DNA from 2 places in the Priestia sp. YIM B13490 genome. Region 2 is predicted to be linked to the other one. Evidence: riboswitches for the same ligand, from Rfam matches in the RefSeq annotation. Region 2 holds a riboswitch; the other holds the start of a gene.
What was found. Region 2 has a riboswitch for FMN ahead of ACFX4R_RS17020 (ECF transporter S component). Riboswitches for the same ligand answer to the same signal wherever they lie in the genome.
Positions count from the first base shown of each region.

Region 1: another riboswitch for FMN. It lies ahead of ribE (riboflavin synthase); the one in region 2 lies ahead of ACFX4R_RS17020 (ECF transporter S component).

Region 1 is NZ_JBHZOT010000002.1:235,992-245,989, reverse strand. Features, by position in the region: gene metH (methionine synthase) at 1-1,747, opposite strand, end outside; gene ACFX4R_RS06675 (bifunctional homocysteine S-methyltransferase/methylenetetrahydrofolate reductase) at 1,748-3,586, opposite strand; SAM riboswitch class I at 3,694-3,800, opposite strand; gene ACFX4R_RS06670 (YkvI family membrane protein) at 4,140-5,174, shown strand; FMN riboswitch at 5,282-5,432, shown strand; gene ribE (riboflavin synthase) at 5,712-6,371, shown strand; gene ACFX4R_RS06660 (bifunctional 3,4-dihydroxy-2-butanone-4-phosphate synthase/GTP cyclohydrolase II) at 6,388-7,581, shown strand; gene ribH (6,7-dimethyl-8-ribityllumazine synthase) at 7,673-8,143, shown strand; gene ACFX4R_RS06650 (hypothetical protein) at 8,585-9,457, shown strand; gene glcT (glucose PTS transporter transcription antiterminator GlcT) at 9,589-9,998, shown strand, end outside.
Region 2 is NZ_JBHZOT010000005.1:137,621-147,618, forward strand. Features, by position in the region: gene ccsB (c-type cytochrome biogenesis protein CcsB) at 1-336, shown strand, start outside; gene ACFX4R_RS17000 (response regulator transcription factor) at 686-1,402, shown strand; gene ACFX4R_RS17005 (ATP-binding protein) at 1,402-3,174, shown strand; gene ACFX4R_RS17010 (peptidoglycan DD-metalloendopeptidase family protein) at 3,344-4,033, shown strand; gene serA (phosphoglycerate dehydrogenase) at 4,065-5,639, opposite strand; FMN riboswitch at 5,938-6,080, shown strand; gene ACFX4R_RS17020 (ECF transporter S component) at 6,235-6,810, shown strand; gene ACFX4R_RS17025 (ferredoxin) at 6,889-7,137, opposite strand; gene ACFX4R_RS17030 (YpbB family protein) at 7,395-8,444, shown strand; gene ACFX4R_RS17035 (RecQ family ATP-dependent DNA helicase) at 8,468-9,985, shown strand; gene ACFX4R_RS17040 (CPBP family intramembrane glutamic endopeptidase) at 9,985-9,998, shown strand, end outside.

The DNA.
Region 1 (9,998 bases), on a different contig from region 2:
GAATAGAAGCATAGCGCTCTAACTTTTCGGTATTAACAATGGCATAATCGAGTCCAGCCTGCGTACAGTGATAAAGGTAAACCGCATTTAGTACTTCACGTCCGACTGGAGGAAGACCGAATGACACGTTACTTACGCCGAGAATGGTCAGGCAATCAGGCAGGGCTTCTTTAATCATTTTAATCCCCTTAACTGTTTCTTCAGCAGAACCAATGTATTGTTCATCACCAGTCCCTACAGGAAACACAAGAGGGTCAAAAATAATATCTTTTGGATTAAAGCCATGTTTTTCAACAAGCAAATCATGTGAGCGTTTAGCAATCTCTACTTTTCGTTCTGCAGTAACGGCCATGCCTGTTTCATCGATTGTACCGACAACCAGAGCTGCACCGAATTTTTTTGCTAGCGGTAAGATTGCATCAAAACGCTCTTCACCATCTTCTAAGTTAATGGAGTTAATAATGACCTTACCTTGCGAGTACGTTAAAGCTTTTTCAATAACTTTCTCGTCCGTTGAATCGATTACAAGAGGAACCTTCACTTTTTTTACAACTTCTTGAATAAATTCCTCCATGTCTTCCATTTCTTCACGGTCCGGATCTGCCAAGCAAATATCAATAACGTGAGCACCATTTTTAACTTGAGCACGCGCAATTTCAGATGCTTCTTCAATTTTTCCTTCCGCAATCAGACGCTTGAACTTGCGAGAACCGATTACATTCGTACGTTCTCCCACAAAAAGAGGGCGCATAGAATCGTCATATACAAGCGGTTCAATACCGGTTACAGCATGGTTATGCTCGGAGCGATCAAGCGAACGGGGCGCAACCTCTTTTACCGCTTCCGCCAGTGCTTTAATATGAGCAGGCGTTGTACCGCAGCATCCGCCTACAAAGTTCAGCCAGCCTTTATCAGCAAACCCTTTAATTTTTTGAGCAAGCAGCTCAGGGGATTCATGATAATTGCCTTCTTCATCCGGAAGTCCAGCGTTTGGATAACAGCTAACTGCTGAAGTGGCTAGGTCTGAAAGAGAGCGAATATGATCCGTCATAAATTCAGGGCCTGTCGCGCAGTTAAGTCCGACTGAAAGAGGCTTCATGTGTTCCAGTGATAAGTAAAAAGATTCGATATCTTGACCAGCGAGAGTTGTTCCCATCGGCTCAATTGTTCCTGAAATCATAATAGGAACTTCGGTTTTTAGTTTTTCAAACGCCGCTGTAATACCTAAAAATGCGGCTTTTACGTTCAGCATATCTTGACAGGTTTCGACTAAAAGCAAGTCAACGCCGCCGTCTAACAAACCTCGAGCTTGCTCTTCATACGATTCTACTAACTCAGGGAATGTAATACCTCCGGTAACAGAGAGAGTTTTAGTGGTAGGACCGATAGCTCCAGCTACGAACCTAGGCCATTCGGGAGTTGAATATTTATCGCGGGCTGCACAAGCAAGCTTCACAGCTTCGATATTCAATTCATACGCCAAGTGACCTAAATCGTATTCATCAAGTACGGTAGATGTTGAGCCAAACGTATTGGTTTCAATGATGTCAGCACCTGCTGCAAAGTACTCTTCATGAATGCGCTGAATCACATGAGGCGCTGTTCGAGTCAAATATTCGTTGCAGCCTTCATATTCTTCGCCGCCAAAATCTTCAGCGGTTAAATCAGCATCTTGAATCATCGTTCCCATTGCTCCATCGATGATGAGTATTCGCTTCTTTAGTTGTTGTTCGATAAGTGAGCTCATTTATATCTTCCTTTCTGATGTAACAAGTTGCTTGTCATGAATATAGCGTGTTAGAATTTCGGTCATTTCATAGCGCATAAACGGCGTAATTAAGTAAATACCGTCAAATAACTCATATGCTGTATCAATTAAGCTTTTTGCAATCGCAAGACCTTCGACTTCACCGCGGATTCGGTCATTTCCCGTTGCATCCATGCGTTCTAGAATATCTTCTGATAATTTAATTCCAGGTACTTCATGGTGAATAAATCGAGCATTTCTTGCGCTTGTTAACGGCATGATACCGATATATACCGGTGTTGTTAAATGTTTGGTTGCTTCATATACCTCTTCAATTTGCTTAGTTGAATAGAGAGGCTGAGTAATGAAATAGTGAGCCCCGCAGTCGATTTTCTTTTCCAAACGCTGAACGGCTCGGTCTAAGTGACGCACGTTTGGGTTAAAGGCAGCTGCAATGGAAAAATTGGTTTTTTGACCAAGTGGTTTGCCGGAATAAGATAGTCCTTCATTAAACTGAGCGATTAAACTAATCAAGTCAAATGAAGATAAATCGTAGACCGAAGTGGCGCCAGGGAAATCGCCAACTTTTGACGGATCACCCGTAATTGCAAGTACTTGATTCATTCCTAGCGTATGAAGTCCCATTAAATGAGATTGAAGTCCAATTAAATTTCGGTCGCGACAGGTAATATGAATAAGCGGTCGTGCTTTTGTTTCTTGCTGCATCAGTGTTGCCATTGCCAAGTTGCTGATGCGAGGTGAGGCAAGAGAATTATCAGCTAATGTAATAGCATCTACGCCGACTTTATCAAGTGCTTTTGCGCCTTCTAAAAATTTCGTCGGACCAAGCTGTTTAGGCGGATCTAGCTCGACGATAACCGAGCGGCGCTTCTTCACAATTTCATGCATATGAGGTTTATCCTGCTGCTCACGCTCTTGAACCGTAACGGCAGGTCTCATTTTAACAACTTTGCTTGTAATCGGAGGCAGCTCTTTTAAGGCAGATGACATTGCGCGTACGTGAGCTGGTGTTGTACCGCAGCATCCTCCAATTAAGCGAACCCCTTGTTCGCGGAATAAACGCGCGCTTTCTACAAAGTAGTCTTCATTTGTTTCATATTCCAGCTTTCCTTCCACATACGCCGGAAGGCTGGCATTAGGGTAAGCAGATAAGAAAGCACGATCAGGAAGCGGTACTTCTTCAAGAGACTGAATCATATGATAAGGACCTAAACGGCAGTTTAGCCCGACAACATCTGCTCCCAGCGCCTCTAATTCTTTTAATGCATCTGCTAAAGGGCGGCCATCTTGCAGTACGCCAATATCATGCAGGGAAACGTGAGTAATAATAGGCTTATCCGTTTCTTTTCTTGCCAGTGTAAGAACGGTTTTTAATTCTTCGAAATCATAGTATGTTTCAAACAAAAGGCCATCCACGCCTTCATTTAAAAGCCAAAACATCTGTTCACGAATGCTTCGCTTAACCTCTTCTAAACTAATAGCGTTTTTTTGGAAAGAACGAATTCCGCCGAGTGTACCAACCACGTAAGCCTGATCTTTTGCAGCTTGTTTTGCTAATTTTACACCAGCAACATTGATGTCTTTGACTGAATCTTCTAATCCATAACGGGCAAGTTTTTGATAATTAGCAGCGTACGTATTTGTTTGAATAACGTTTGCACCAGCTTCTACATAGGCTCTGTGAATACGAGAAACCTCTTCTGGTTTGGTGATGTTTAGTTCTTCAAAACAGCTGTCAATACCGTGTGAGTAAAGGAGGGTACCAGTGGCACCATCCCCAATTAAAATTTTAGACTTTAAATCTTCAAGTAACCCCATGTCAAAACCTCCTTAAATTGTTTCGCTTCTATTTCACGAGTGATTCGTTTTATGCAATATGCCGATAAAATAGAAAAAGTCTTCTTAAGAAGAAGACTTTTTTCGCCTTCTTATCTTCCAAGCAATAAATTGCTTGCTGGATTTAGCACCATGTCTCTAACGACTGGTTGCTGAGGTTTCAAAGGGCCAGTCCCTCCACCTCTCATGATAAGAATCAATTGTATATAATTGAAACATATTTTTTTAAATAGAAAGAATACTTATTTAATAATTTATCTGATTTTTAGAAATTATACAACAGTAAATTGTGAATTTCCAGCAAATATTGAGGAAAATTTAAAAGCTAAAGGGGAAATATCCGTATATTTTGTTTGAAAATGACTGTTATGTTAGGGGTTAAGGAGTTTTTTGTGAGAAATACAAAAAGAAAATGAAAAAAATAAACCAAAAGGCACAAGCACTGGGATATGCGTAGATTTACATGTAAAAAGGCTCGTCTTTTTTTTATCGTTTCTACATATAGTGAACTATGAAGGGTAGAAGGGTGATGGGCATGAAAAGGTGGAAACTCACGCTGCAGGTTGCTGCTACGTATGTAGGCACCGTTGTAGGAGCCGGTTTTGCAACAGGCAAGGAAATCGTTCAATTTTTTACACAGTACGGGGAACTTGGAATGGTCGGAATTTTGGTCAGCGGCTTGTTTTTTATTTGGCTAGGTTCAAAAATGATGCTGCTTTCGCACGCAATTGGGGCTTCTTCTTATCAGCAGCTTAATACATATTTATTTGGTGATGTGCTTGGAAAAGTGGTAAACGGTGTAATGATTGTCATTTTATTTGGAGTAACTTCAGTCATGCTAGCGAGTACGGGAGCAATAGGAAAAGAACAGTTTGGGCTGTGGCCTCCTGTTGGAATGATTTTTACAATTGTTTTAACTTATATATTTATCGCAAAAGGAATTAACGGTATTTTAATGGTTAATTCTCTTGTTGTACCGATGATGCTTTCATTTGCTTTTATCATCTTTATGCCGAATATCAGCTATTTCTCACTGATTCAAACGAAGCCGGATTTAACGCTCGTCACGCAGTGGAAGTGGGCGGTTAGTCCCTTTTTATATATTTCCCTGAATCTAGCTTTGGCTCAGGCCGTTTTGGTCCCATTAGGAAGCTCGGTGAAAGATAGGAGCGTGATTACAAAAGGGGCCTTAATAGGAGGATGTGTACTTACGTTTATGCTTGTTTCTACTCATCTTGCCCTTTCCAATTTGCCTTATTCATTTCAACTTGATATTCCGATGAGTGCCGTTGTTAAAAATATCTCAGCGTGGGTGAATGTTTTATTTACGGTAGTTGTGTTGGGCGAGATTTTTACTACATTGATTGGAAATGTATTTGGCATCGCTAAGCAGCTTCAGTCATTTCTTCCCCTCAATGACAAACAAGCTTTTGCGTTTATTATCTTGGCTTGCTTTATTATTGGGCAATTCGGATATGCCCAGCTTCTTGAGTTTTTGTATCCGATATTTGGCTATATTGGACTAGCTTTTGTATGGATGCTATGTATTAAAAAAGAAAAAATAAGCTAAAAGTTGGATTTTAAAAAATAGATGTGAAAAAACGAAGTTAAATGATGTGACAAGTCGATTTTACTTTGCTATAATGTAAAACAAATAAGACTATAGCAGTCGAATATATTATCCTTCGGGGTCGGGTGTAAGTCCCAACCGGCGGTGATAAAGCGTATGCTTTTAAGCCCGTGACCCGTTTTCATACGATGTATGTTAGCGGTGGATCTAGTTAAAATCTAGAGCCGACAGTAAAAGTCTGGATGGGAGAAGGATCAGGAAGCACAGTTGTTTTTTTTGTGTTGAATTAATAAGGGGCACGCTTGCCTTTTTTAAAGCTACCCTTGTTTTTGTACACAAAATATAACTGTTTATTTCGTATACAATTAGCGGAATTTTGCATAGATAAAACTGATTCAGCTCAGCCGACCCCTTGGACATTTGTTCAAGGGGCTTTTTTATTTTCAGTGGTTGGGGGAAAGATAAATATGAAAAAAAAGCAGCTGCTATTTCAAAACGGTATAAGAAGTTGGAATAGCGCCAAAGCAGGTGAAGAAAATGTTCACAGGTATTATTGAAGAAATTGGAAAAATAAAACGTATTCAAAAGGCTACAGAAGCAATTGTTCTTACGATTGATGCGAAGACCGTGTTAGAAGATGTGAACTTAGGAGACAGCATTTCAGTTAACGGCGTTTGTTTAACCGTAACGGCTTACTCTCAAAATGAATTTACGGTCGACGTCATGCCGGAGACGATTAAAGCAAGTACCCTTCAGCTTCTAACCGTTGGATCACGTGTTAACTTAGAGCGGGCGATGGCTTCAAATGGCCGGTTTGGAGGGCATTTCGTTAGCGGACACGTTGATGGAATTGGAACTATTGTAAGCAAAACACGTAAAGGAAATGCTTTTTATTATGAAATTCAAGTCGATCCTGAACTTCGTGAATTTATGATGTTAAAAGGATCTGTTTCCGTAGACGGAACAAGTCTTACTATTTTTGATGTCAGCAACCAATCATTTACTATTTCTCTTATTCCTCATACGGTGCTTCACACAGTCGTTGGAGACAAACAGCGAGGAGACAAGGTGAATATTGAATGCGATATGTTAGCTAAATATATGCATCAGATGATGACAAATAAGTCAACTCCTGGCGCCTCGAATCGTTCAGGTAACATGAAGGATTTATTGCAGCAGCATGGTTTTACAAATTAACAGTGAGGTGAAAGAGATGTTTCATAAAGTAGAAGAAGCCATTGAAGAGTTAAAAAAGGGAAAATTGGTTATTGTATGCGATGATGAAGATCGAGAAAACGAAGGAGATTTTATTGCATTAGCCGAAAAAACGACGCCTGAGGTTATTAACTTTATGGCTACTCATGGAAGAGGATTAATTTGTACACCTGTTAATGAAGAAATTGCGCATAAATTGAATCTTCACCCGATGGTAGTGAACAATACGGATGTACATGGCACAGCATTTACAGTAAGTATTGATCATATTTCAAGTACAACAGGTATCAGTGCATACGAACGTTCTGCTACCGTTATGGCTCTTGTAAATGAAGCGACGGTAGCAAGTGATTTTCAACGCCCAGGACATATTTTCCCATTGATTGCAAAAGACGGGGGCGTTCTGCAGCGTGCAGGTCATACAGAGGCTGCTGTTGATTTAGCAGTATTAGCAGGAGGAAAGCCTGCGGGTGTTATTTGTGAAATTATGAATGAAGATGGAACAATGGCACGTGTACCGGATTTAACAAAAATTGCAGAGCAATTTGATTTAAAAATGATTACAATAAAAGATTTGATTGCCTACCGCCGCAAACATGACCAGCTTATTAGCCGTGAAGTAGAAGTGAGCTTACCTACGGCATTTGGTGAGTTTAAAGCTGTAGGATATACAAATAAACTTGATAATAAAGAACATGTGGCTCTTATCAAAGGTGATATTGACCATAATAGCCCCGTTCTTGTTCGCGTTCACTCTGAGTGTTTGACTGGAGATGTGTTTGGTTCTGAACGCTGCGACTGCGGTCCTCAGCTTCACGCAGCTCTTATGCAAATTGAAGAAGAAGGACGCGGCATTCTGCTGTATATGCGTCAAGAGGGCAGAGGTATTGGCTTACTAAATAAGCTAAGAGCATATAAGCTGCAGGAAGAAGGATACGATACCGTAGAAGCGAATGAAAAACTCGGGTTTGCTGCAGATTTAAGAGAGTATGGAATCGGTGCTCAAATCTTAAAAGACCTTGGAGTCAAACAAATGAAGCTTTTAACGAATAACCCTCGTAAAATTACTGGGCTAAAAGGCTACGACCTTGAAGTGATCGAGCGAGTGCCTCTTCAAATGCCGGCAGTGGATGCCAATAAAAAATACTTAGATACAAAAGCTAAAAAATTAGGTCATTTATTACATTTATAATTTTACACTTTTTTTCGTTATAACAAATGAAGCTAATTCATGAAAAGAAATGTAAATAACTATATATTAATACTAGCAGGAGGAACAAAAGATGAATCATTTATATGAAGGAAATTTAGTAGGCACAGGATTAAAAATCGGAATCGTGGTAGGGCGTTTTAATGAATTTATTACAGGCCGTTTACTTAGTGGAGCAGAAGATGCGCTCAAACGTCACGGCGTAGCTGATGAAGACGTAGACGTGGCTTGGGTGCCGGGCGCTTATGAAATCCCATTAATCGCCAAAAAATTAGCTGAATCTAAAAAATATGATGCAGTGATTACGCTAGGAACCGTTATTCGAGGAGCTACTCCACACTTTGATTTTGTATGTAATGAAGTAGCAAAAGGCGTTGCATCTCAAAGCTTACAAACAGGCGTGCCAATTATCTTTGGTGTATTAACAACTGAAACAATTGAGCAAGCAATTGAACGTGCAGGAACAAAAGCAGGAAATAAAGGATGGGAAGCTGCAGCATCAGCTATCGAAATGGCTAACCTTTCAAAAATGATTGAAGGATAATAGATACCATTCCGTTTTTTGTAAGCTGAAGAGTTAAAAGAGGCTGAAACAAAAGTATGTTAGTTGAAGGAAGATCCGAACGATGAGTCGTTCGGATTTTTTCATTGGTAGGGTGAACGCAGGTTTCAGGTATGTAGTAGCTTCTAGATGTAGATTAAAAGGTCAGGCGAAGACTTCTGCGGGAAAGCGGAAGAAGTGTGCCCCCGCAGAAGCGTAGGCAACGAGGAGGCTCAGCGGCCGCCCGCGGAAAGCAAAGTCTTGCACGGAAATCAACAGCAGTGTAGAAAGCGATCTATACTGTCTCATGTATCCCGTTTGTTCGCCTTTAGATTGGATTGATGTAGTTTTGTCTCAAGCTCTTTTGAATAGAAGCTAGCTATGTATAATTTGGCTAAAACGTCTTACTCTAAGTAATAATTAGGTCGTAAAAGGGAGACGTCTATGCCTCATTATACTGCTTTTTTTGCATTGATTATTATCAGCACAGCCGTTTTGCTTACAGTATTCATACGTAAAAAAGATAAAAAGCTAGTCGTTTTGCTTTTTTTTATCATTGGAATGGCTTATGTACTAGAATATATTGTATTTGTGTTATTTGAAAGTTACGATTACGATCCTGATTTTATGACCAATGAATATTTTGATAATTTGTTTGGGTCCTTAACTTCTCAAGCGTTTGCTTTTCCCATCATGGCTATGGTGGTAGCTGCTTATCAATTAAAATTTCGCTATATTTTATTCATTTCAGCTATGTTTATGGGGATTGAAGAATTATTTTTACACTGGGATATTTATACACATCACTGGTGGAAAACAGTTTATACAGGCGTTTTAATGACTATAGGCTTTAGCATTTCAAAGATTTGGTATGTATGGCTAACAGAACGGTATATGACATTTGTGCATTACGCTACATTTTTTCTCGGAACGCTCGCCATTACTTCTACTATTATGTTTATGCTGTTAGCATATTTTCATAATAATTGGTTTTATACGGGATGGTTTGCGTCCGCTACTCATGATTCCGTAAATGCAACGATGATTTACGTTTGTATTGTTACAATTCTCCTCGTTTGGAGTGTAGCCAAAGAATTTTTTGTTGGAGCTGGAATGATTATAGCGGGGCTGCGTATAGTAGATATTTTGCTGATTCACTATGGGGTGTTGCTGGTATCTATTACCACTTCACTTGTTCTTTTTACGCTTTTACAAGCGGGTGTATTCATTCTGAGCGTTATGCTTCAAAACTTTATTATGAAAAATTGTTATGGGACGAGCAAAAAAGACGTTGCGTTTCCAGTAAAGAACTACTAAGATAATACGTAACTCAAATAGTTTAGTTCAATAATATTTGAAACAAAGAAAAATGAATTGACGGTTATGCGTATTATTTGTAAGATAGGAAAGCAAATAATAGAAAGCCGAAACAGGGGAGTGAAGGATTCGTGAAAGAGTCCTTTTTTGTAGAAAAGGTACTTAATAATAATGTATTAATTGCTAAACACCTTACCTATGATGAAGTTGTGCTAATTGGGAAAGGAATAGGGTTCAATAAGAAAAAAGGCGATGAAATCGATGCAAAAGCCGTGGAGAAAATGTTTTTGTTAAAGAGTGAAGAAGAGCAAGAACAGTACAAGCAGCTTTTAGCGCAAGTGGATGAAGACGTGATTGAAATGATGAATGATATTGTAACGCACATTCAAAAGCGTGTTAACATTCCTTTGAATGAGCATATACACATTTCATTGACGGACCATATCGCGTTTGCGATAAAACGTTTTCAGCAGGGAATGGGGCTTAAAAACCCATTTTTACTTGAAACCAAAGCTTTATATCCAGAGGAATATACGATCGC
Region 2 (9,998 bases):
GCGCTGCAGCCGCTTGTGAAGCAGGTAAACAGCGACTTGCTTGATGAAGTAAGCTACAGAGCAGTGGCAATTGGGTTTCCTATTTTTACACTAGGAGCACTTATTTTTGCTATGATTTGGGCTCAGATGGCCTGGACGCGCTTTTGGGGGTGGGACCCTAAAGAGGTGTGGGCGCTGATCACATTTTTATTTTACGCTGCTTTTCTTCATCTTCGGCTGTCTAAAGGGTGGCACGGTGAAAAATCAGCTTGGCTTGCAGTTGGCGGATTTGCCATCATTATGTTCAACTTAGTGGCTGTGAACCTAATTATTGCAGGTTTACATTCATATGCGTAACCTTTAAAAATAGAATAGAGGCTGAAACAAAGATATTTTAGTTGAAGGAAGATCCGAACGAATGAGATTCTTGATGGAGAATCTCATTCGTTCGGCTTTTTTCATTGAGATGGTGAACGCAAGTTTCGTGTATGTAGGTGCTTATAGCCGTGGAGCAAGCGATCCCTACTAGCTTCTTTATTTTATTTATTCAGCTGTAGATTGCATGGATTTCGTTGCGTCTCAGCCTCTTTTTGGTAAAAAAAGCTGTTTTTCGTAAAGGTGTTCACGAATTGTCACATTGTTTGGGTATCATAAGTAGAACTCGCCGGTTTTTTTTTGTACACTAAGACTAGGAGGTTGAAAATACATGCAAAACGAACAAAGGTTACTGCTAGTAGACGATGAAGATCGCATTAGACGATTGTTAAAAATGTACTTAGAAAAAGAAGGATACATCATTGAAGAAGCAGCCGATGGGCATGAAGCAATCGAAAAAGCGTTACACATAGATTATGATTTGATTGTATTAGATTTAATGATGCCCGGCATAGATGGTATTGAGGTTTGTAAACAAATTCGGGAGAAAAAAGCAACTCCTATTATCATGCTTACAGCTAAAGGGGAAGAAGTAAACAGAGTCCAAGGGTTTGAAGTAGGTACAGATGATTATATCGTTAAGCCGTTTAGCCCAAGAGAAGTGGTTCTTCGCGTAAAAGCACTGCTTCGACGTTCTTCTCAAGCAACGTTTATTCAACCAGAAACGAGCGTGAAAAATCTTATTGTCTTTGATCACTTAACGATTGATAATGATGCACATCGCGTTACAGCAGAGGGAAAAGAAGTTAACTTAACTCCAAAAGAATATGAATTATTATGCTATCTCGCAAAAACGCCAGATAAAGTATATGACAGAGAGCAGCTGCTGCGTGAAGTATGGCATTATGATTTCTTTGGAGATCTTCGTACGGTAGATACGCACGTCAAGCGTTTGCGTGAAAAGTTAAATCGTGTATCGTCCCAAGCGGCGAAAATGATTGTAACCGTATGGGGAGTAGGGTATAAATTTGAGGTTGAAAATAACTGATGTTTTGGAGAAGTGTAGTTGGTAAACTATGGTTTACTATCCTATTGCTCGTCACGCTTGTTTTATTTATTTTGACTATTTTATTGCTTCAGTTTTTTGAAAATTATCATGTTGTAGATGCAGAAAACCGTTTAACTAAAACGGCTGCTAAAATCTCTACCATTGTGCAGGAAACGGACGATGAAAAACTAGGACTATCCATTGCTCGTGAACTTGCAGACCAAGCAAGTGTAGTTATTGTTCAAGACAAAGATTTTTATTGGCATTCCACACATCCTGATAAAGAAAATAAGAAAGCTATTTCGGCCATTGTTAAACAAAACGATCAGCTAAATCAAGTGGTTGAAAAAGGTAAAGTAATACGGGAAAAAATGTACATGACCACAAAGAAAGACACGAGTGATGAACCTTTAATGTTTGTTGTCGGTGTACCTTTAATGAAAGATAACAAACCGACAGGCGGCGTTTATTTGTATCAATCTCTTTCTGAAATTGAAGAACCCGCTCAATATACGACTAAGTTCATTTTATTGGCTGCAGGTATTGCTATTATTTTAACTACTATCTTTGCTTTTTTCTTATCCACTCGAATTACAGCGCCTCTTAGAAAAATGAGGCAGGCGGCATTTGAAGTAACAAAAGGCAACTTTGATACAAAAGTACCTATTTTAACTCACGATGAAATTGGAGAGTTAGCGATTGCTTTTAATCAAATGGGCAGGCAGTTAAAGTTTAACCTCAATGCGCTTAATCAGGAAAAAGAGCAGCTTTCAAGTATTTTAAGCAGTATGGCAGACGGTGTTATTACGTTTAGTAGAGACGGATCGATTTTAATTACCAATCCCCCAGCTGAGCATTTTCTTCAGACTTGGTATTACGAGCAGGATGTCAACAATCAGCAGGTGCCTGAGCTTCCAGCAAACGTTGTCCATTTGTTTCAAACGGTAGTAGAGACTGAAACGGAGCGAAGTGCAGAATTGAAAATTCAAGGGAAAACGTGGGTCATTTTAATGTCACCGCTCTATAATCAAACGAAAATTCGAGGTGCTGTAGCCGTACTACGGGATATGTCTGAAGAGCGTAAACTTGATAAATCGAGAAAAGATTTTATTGCAAACGTGTCTCATGAATTGCGTACACCTATTTCTATGCTTCAAGGTTATAGTGAAGCTATTATTGACGATATTGCAAGTACGGATGAAGAAAAGAAAGAAATTGCACAGGTGATTTATGATGAATCACTCCGTATGGGCCGGCTTGTAAATGAACTTTTAGATTTGGCGCGAATGGAAGCGGGACATGTGCAGCTTCACTTAGAATCTGTAGCAATGGTTGAATTTACAGAACGTGTTTTGCGTAAGTTTCAAGGGTTAGCTAAAGAAAAACATATTAAATTGTCTCTTAATGGAAAAGTAGAAGATGAATTTGAAGCGATGATTGATTCAGACCGTATGGAACAAGTGCTGACAAACTTAATTGATAATGCTATTCGTCATACGGATGACTACGGAGAAGTAAAGCTGCATCTTGATAAAAGTCAATCCGAAATCCATCTTTCTGTTCAAGATACAGGAGCAGGCATTCCGAAAGAAGATCTTCCATTTGTATTTGAACGATTTTATAAAGCGGATAAAGCCAGAACGAGAGGGAAGTCAGGAACTGGTCTTGGGCTTGCAATCGCCAAAAATATCGTGGAGGCACATCAAGGGATCATTGCGGTTGAAAGTGAATTAAATGAAGGAACAACTTTCTTTATCAAACTGCCAAAGTAAACACATGCTAAATAACAGTTTGTTCGGCTGAAATAATAAGAATAACAAAGAGATGTGATTCAGTGGAGAATCACATCTCTTTATTTTTTCTATAAAAAAGTCTAAAAGAGAAGGAATTGGCATATAGTATGTTTTGTGTGCAATGATCTACATAGGAGGTTCTTTCTTCATGATTGACGTGTTAAGAAGAATATTGGTTGTATTAGTAATGGGATTGTGTATAGGTCTTTTATTTTTGGGCGGGCAAATGGTAAAAGCAGAAGAGAAGCAGTGGGAGTGGCCGGTTGAAGGAGTCTTAACTGATATATTTGGTTCACGTCACGCCAAACACTTTGGAATTGATATAGCAGCACCTGTTGGTACACAGGTGTATGCTGTTGCAAAAGGAGTGGTGAGCCGCTCTTATTATTCAAATACATATGGACAGGTTGTTTTTATCAAACAAACAAATGGATATGAAACGGTTTATGCTCATCTAGAGGAACGTTTTGTTGCAGAAGGAAATCGTGTAGCTGCTGGTCAAAACATTGGACGAGTTGGCAATACAGGGCGCTCTTCAGGTGCGCATTTGCATTTTGAAGTTCATCAAGGAAGTTGGAATCCGGATAAAACCAATGCAGTAAACCCACTTGCCAAATTGGACAAGCAAAAACTATCGGCATACGTAAAAAGCGATTTAGCTGCCACGGTTTTTCAGCAGTTACATCAGACTTCTGATAACTGTATTCTTATCCATCAAGGAGATACATTATCTGAGCTCGCAGTCAAATATGAAGTAGATATGGATCAGCTAAGAAAGTGGAATCATTTAGAAAATACGATGTTAAATGCAGGACAAGTGTTAAAAATAAGTCCATAAAAAAGAGCCGCTCAGGCTCTTTTTTTCAATGTCACAATTCAATACGCTGTATGGTCACAATTTCGCTTGTTTGTTTTAACGAAGAGATGACAGAATCATCTAAAAGTTTATCAAACGTAAGCATCATAATGGCTTCTCCGCCTTTTTGCTTACGGCCCACTTGCATGGTAGCAATGTTAATACGTAAATCTCCAAGTACTTTCCCTACATTTCCAATAACTCCGGGCTGATCACTGTGACGGATATAAAGAAGATGTCCTTCCGGATAAAAATCAATATCAAACGAATCAATATTAACAATTCGAGGTCCATACCCTGCTATATAGGTGCCCGTAATGGTAAATGTACGCTGTTCGCCTGTTACGGTAACGTCAATCATATTGGAATATCCTTGCGTATCTTCCGATGTTTTTTCACCAAATGTAATTCCCCGTTCTTTGGCAATCATAGAAGCATTGACTTCGTTAACAGGTGAGTCGATACGATGAGTCAAAAAGCCTGATAATAAGCTCCGTGTAATATAAGTGGTTTCCAAATCCGTCACTGTACCTCCGTAGGAGATAGAGATATGCTGAACAGGTTCTCGCATGCATTGAGATAAAATAGCTCCTATTTGTTTAGTAAGGCTCGTAAACGGCTGAATTTTTTCAAAAACTTCTTTAGAAAGCGTCGGTAAATTAATGGATGAGCTTACAGGATTACCTTCTAGAAAACGCAAAACGTCATGTGCCACGTCTTCAGCAACGTTAAGCTGGGCTTCTTTTGTAGAAGCTCCTAAATGGGGGGTTGTAATAACTTGATCAAAATGTAACAAAGGGTTATCAATCGGCGGCTCAACTTCAAATACGTCAATAGCTGCACCTTGAACATGGCCAATTTCTAAATAATGAACTAAGGCTTTTTCATCAATGATCCCGCCGCGTGCGCAGTTTAATAAAAACACGCCCTTCTTTGTTTTGGCTAACGTGTCATGATTGAGCAATCCCTTTGTTTCTTTGGTAAGCGGAGTGTGCACCGTAATAACATCCGCTGCTGCTAGTAATTCATCCAGGGATAATAGTTCTACGCCTAGCTTTTCAGCTCGGGAAGAGGTTAAAAAAGGATCGTAAACGTGCACGCTCATATTGAAGGCTTTTGCGCGTTTGGCAAGCTCTGAGCCAATTCGTCCAAATCCGATAATGCCCAGGTGTTTGCGGTTAAGCTCTGTTCCAACAAATGCTGAGCGGTTCCATTCGCGCGCTTTGACTGAAGCATTTCCTTGGGGAATATGCCGAAACAAGCTAGCCATCATAGCAAATGTATGTTCCGCCGTTGAAATGGTATTTCCGTTCGGCGCGTTAATAACGACAACCCCTCGTTTGGTTGAGGCTTCAATATCAATATTATCGACACCTACTCCAGCGCGAGCAACAATTTTTAAATTCGGCATTTTTGCCAGCAAATCCTCTGTAACCGTCGTAGCACTCCGTACTAAAAGCGCATCGTACGTATGCAAATCATTCTCAACTTCTTCAACTTTTTTTCGCGTAAGATTCACATGAGGAGCTTCAAGTAGTGGAGCAAGACCTTCATTGCTAATTGAATCAGCTACTAATACATTATACATGACGTGAACATCTCCCTTGGATTTTACTATCATCAAATATTTGATAATTTACCATGTTAAAAAAATTCTGTCAATTATATTTTTCAAACTTTACGATTAGTTATCAAATACACAATTATAAACGTAAAATTGAAACTATAAATATGTCATAATGCTGTTGGTTATGCACTTATTTCCTTATTTTACATATAAAACAGTAATGAAGTTCATAAAATACATCAATTTAATAGGAATTAAAAAACTTCTTTATTTACTTTTAATTCGAGATAACATATAATAAATTCATAATTAAATATTGGTCTATCTTCGGGGCAGGGTGAAATTCCCGACCGGCGGTAAAAAACAAATTGTTTTGAGCCCGCGAGCTTATATGTAATACATACGAGCAGATTTGGTGAAATTCCAAAGCCGACAGTACAGTCTGGATGGGAGAAGGTGGAGGTTCAGCGTTCAAAACTTAATGTGATGAACGTTTATTAAATATGCCTGCCATGTCTCCTCTCAACGAATCATTTGTTGGGAGGTTTTTGCGTGGGGATATAAAGTTGAACCTTTCTTCTTTGAAGAGTGGATCACAAAGAAGGAGAGAGGCAAGATGCAACAAAGTAAGAAAACTCAAAAGCTGGTCATACTAGGAATGTTAAGTAGTATTGCATATATTTTAATGATGATTAATTTTCCAATTCCTGGATTACCTCCGTTTTTAACAATTGATTTTAGCGAAATTCCTGCACTCGTAGCAGCACTTGTATTTGGACCGATGGCTGCTGTTATAGTAGAAGGAATAAAAAATTTATTGAATTATTTAATTCAAGGAAGTGCTACAGGGGTTCCAGTTGGTCAAGTGGCTAACTTTGTGGCTGGTTTACTGTTCATTCTTCCTGTATCATACATGTTCAACCGATTTAAAACGGCTAAAGGCGTAACGATAGGTTTGGTTACGGGTACGGTGGTAATGACGGTACTCATGGCTGTCTTAAATTATTATGTCTTCTTACCAGCGTATACAATCTTCTTGCAATCGCCAGAAATGTCTAGTGAACAAGCACGTCAATATATCGTTGCAGGTATTTTGCCGTTTAACTTAATAAAAGGAGCAGCAACAGGGGTTATCTTTGTCTTATTGTTTTCAAAAATGAAGCAATGGATCACGCGTCGCATTGCTGTTTAATTCAATCGCTCTCCCGGGGAGAGCGATTTTTATATATAAAAAAACCTGCAGCATGTACACTACAGGTTTGCTCAATACTTATTCGAATTTATTAGCATCGCCTTCGAATTTTTCATCCGCTACGCGAATTGAATCCGTAGGGCAGCCTTCCATTGCATCCATCATATCATCTTCTAGATCTTCTGGAATTTCTACTACACCTTGGTTATCATCTAGTGTTACGAATGCAATACCTTCATCATCATAATCATAAATGTCTGGTGCTGCTGCTCCGCAAGCGCCGCATGCGATGCAAGTATCTTTATCAACAATTGTATATTTTGGCATAACAAGACCTCCTGTAAAGTGTTCGAAAATTTCTCATTATATAATCTCTTCGCGAATCAAGAGTGAAATTTCTCCTTATTCATTGTAAAATGATTTATAAAACTTTTCAATAGAAAAGTCACTGAGAATGCTTATCAAATCAAGGTTTCTTCACTTACCCAAACGTTTTAATACATAAAGGAAAGAGCTAAAAAGCCTTTATCTCACATGCTATTGGTCACTTTTGGTACAATGAATGAGAAAGGAAGTTGACACCTTTGAATTATATTCAAGTTAGCATTTTATTTTGTATAAAACAGTTAAAAGGTGAGCGAACCGCCTATGGTATTTATCATTTATTAACAGGTAAAAAGTCAGCTCAAACGATTCAAGACGGAAAAATTTTTGGAATTTCGTTTCTTTTTCAGTCATTTGTTTACTTAGATAAACGGTCTTTTGAAACCTGCGTTGCATATTTAAAAGAACAGCAGTATATTGAAGAAACTGAAAATCAAAAGTATGTGATGACAGATAAGGGACAAGCACGCCTTGAAGATGAACTGACGGCTCGACCCTTTCATCCAGCTTTAGACGGATGGAAATTCGCAAGCAGTACTCAATTATTTTTAGCAAGAATCACTTTGTTCATTCAGACCTTATCAAACCTACAGTATTTTCAAAAAGGGTTTTTACCCATTTCCAAAAATGCTGAGGTCATTCAATGGGTCAAAACGTATATTATGTCTCAAAAGCAAACGCGTCAAGAGTTAGCCGCCGAGCTATTCGAAGAGCTCCGAACGTGCTTGAAAGGCTGCACGGAACGGGACGCGTCTCTTTTTGTTTTGCAGCTGACTGGATACCAAAGAGTAGGCTTTACAAAAAATCAGTTAGCATATCAATATGAACTCGATGAGCATTATGTTCATATTCAACTTTTAGGGGTTATTCACCATATCATTGAAAAAGTAAGTAAAAATAATGAAAGCTTTCATGTACTGTCTTCTTTTTTACGTGATCTATATTTAGAATTGCCTTTGACAAGCTCGACGTTAAAAACGTATAGCTGGCTTCAAAAAGGCAAGACGCTTGAAGAAATTGCTTATATAAGGCGTTTAAAAGAAAGTACAATTGAAGACCATATTGCAGAATTAGCTCTGTTTGTTCCATCTTTTTCAATCGATGCATACGTATCGCCTAAGCAGCAGGAAAAAATTATCTCAGCCTTTGAAGGTTTGCGTACAAATAAATTAAAGATGATAAAAGAAGAAGTAAAAGACGACGTTACCTATTTTCAGATTCGTCTCGTATTAGCAAAACATTTTACCTGATACTAAAAAAAGTGGTGTTTGATGTGAAGATAGAACAACTTCTACAGAAACAATTTGGCTATAGCCAATTTCGACTAGGACAAAAAGAGATTATTCAAGATATTTTAACCGGTCATAATGTGTTAGCGGTTCTTCCTACAGGAACAGGAAAATCATTGTGCTATCAGCTCCCAGCTTATTTGTTGAACCGACCGGTGCTGATTGTATCTCCTTTAATTTCACTGATGGAAGATCAAGTTCAACAACTAAAGGCAAGCGGAGAAAAGCGAGTTATTGCCTTAAATAGTTTCCTACAACAAGAAGAAAAACAACGAGCGCTAAAAAATTTAGCTTTTTATCGTTTTATTTATGCATCTCCTGAAATTTTGCAAAATGCTGTTGTAGTAGAAGCATTAAAGCAGGCAAAGGTAGGCCTTTTTGTTGTGGACGAGGCGCATTGTATTTCTCAGTGGGGACATGATTTTCGTTTAGATTATCTACAGCTAGGAGAGATATGGAAGGAACTTGGCAGTCCACTATGTCTAGCACTAACGGGAACTGCGACTAGGGAAGTAGTGGAAGATATTAAGCGCTACTTATCGCTTCCTGCTGTCAACGAGCACATCTATTCCATGAATCGAAGTAATATTGCGATGAAAGTTGATTTTGTTGCAAGTATTGAAGAAAAAAAAGAGAAATTACTGATGTACGTTAGTGAACTGCAAGGTCCGGGAATTATCTATTGTTCCAGCCGATCTTGGACAGAAGCGTTAACACAGCTTCTAAAGGAAAATGGGATACAGCGAGTGCAGTATTACCATGGGGGAATGGAACCGAATGAAAGAATGCTTGTTCAACAGCAATTTTTAGAAAATCAGCTTGATATCATTTGCTGCACAAGTGCATTTGGAATGGGGGTTAACAAATCGAATGTTCGCTTTGTTATTCATTTTCATACACCTACGCAGCTAGAAGCATATGTACAGGAAATTGGAAGAAGTGGACGCGATCAGCGAAACAGTATTGCGATCTTGCTTTATGCTGAAGGAGACGATGATTTTGCTCATTCTTTACTTGAAATTGAGCTTCCTTCTTCAGATACTATCTTATACTGCTTGTCGTATTTACGAAACCATGATCAGGCCATTCCTTTAAAACAAGTAGAGTCTCACTTTCTTTATACAGTGGGTGTTCAAGAAACACATTGGCGATTTATTCGTTATTATTTGTACAGAGAAAATGTAGTGAAAAATGAACATGTTGAACCCTGGAAAATTCCTGCATCGCTGCATGAAACGATTGTTGTAGCTGTAAATAAACGTCTTCGAAACAAACATGACAAGTATCGTGCGATGAAGGGGTTTATTGAGACAAAAGAATGCCGTCGTCACGTGCTGCTTGGCTATTTCGATGAAACGGGAAAATCAGAGTTTGAGAATTGTTGCGATTGCTGCGGCTTGGATTTAGAAAACTATAAAAAAACAAATGGTGAGCAGGAGCAATGGACATTTCAAGGCTGGGAATTAGAATTAGCTCGTTTGCTTCGTCAAGGAGAGATATAATGGCAAAATCACA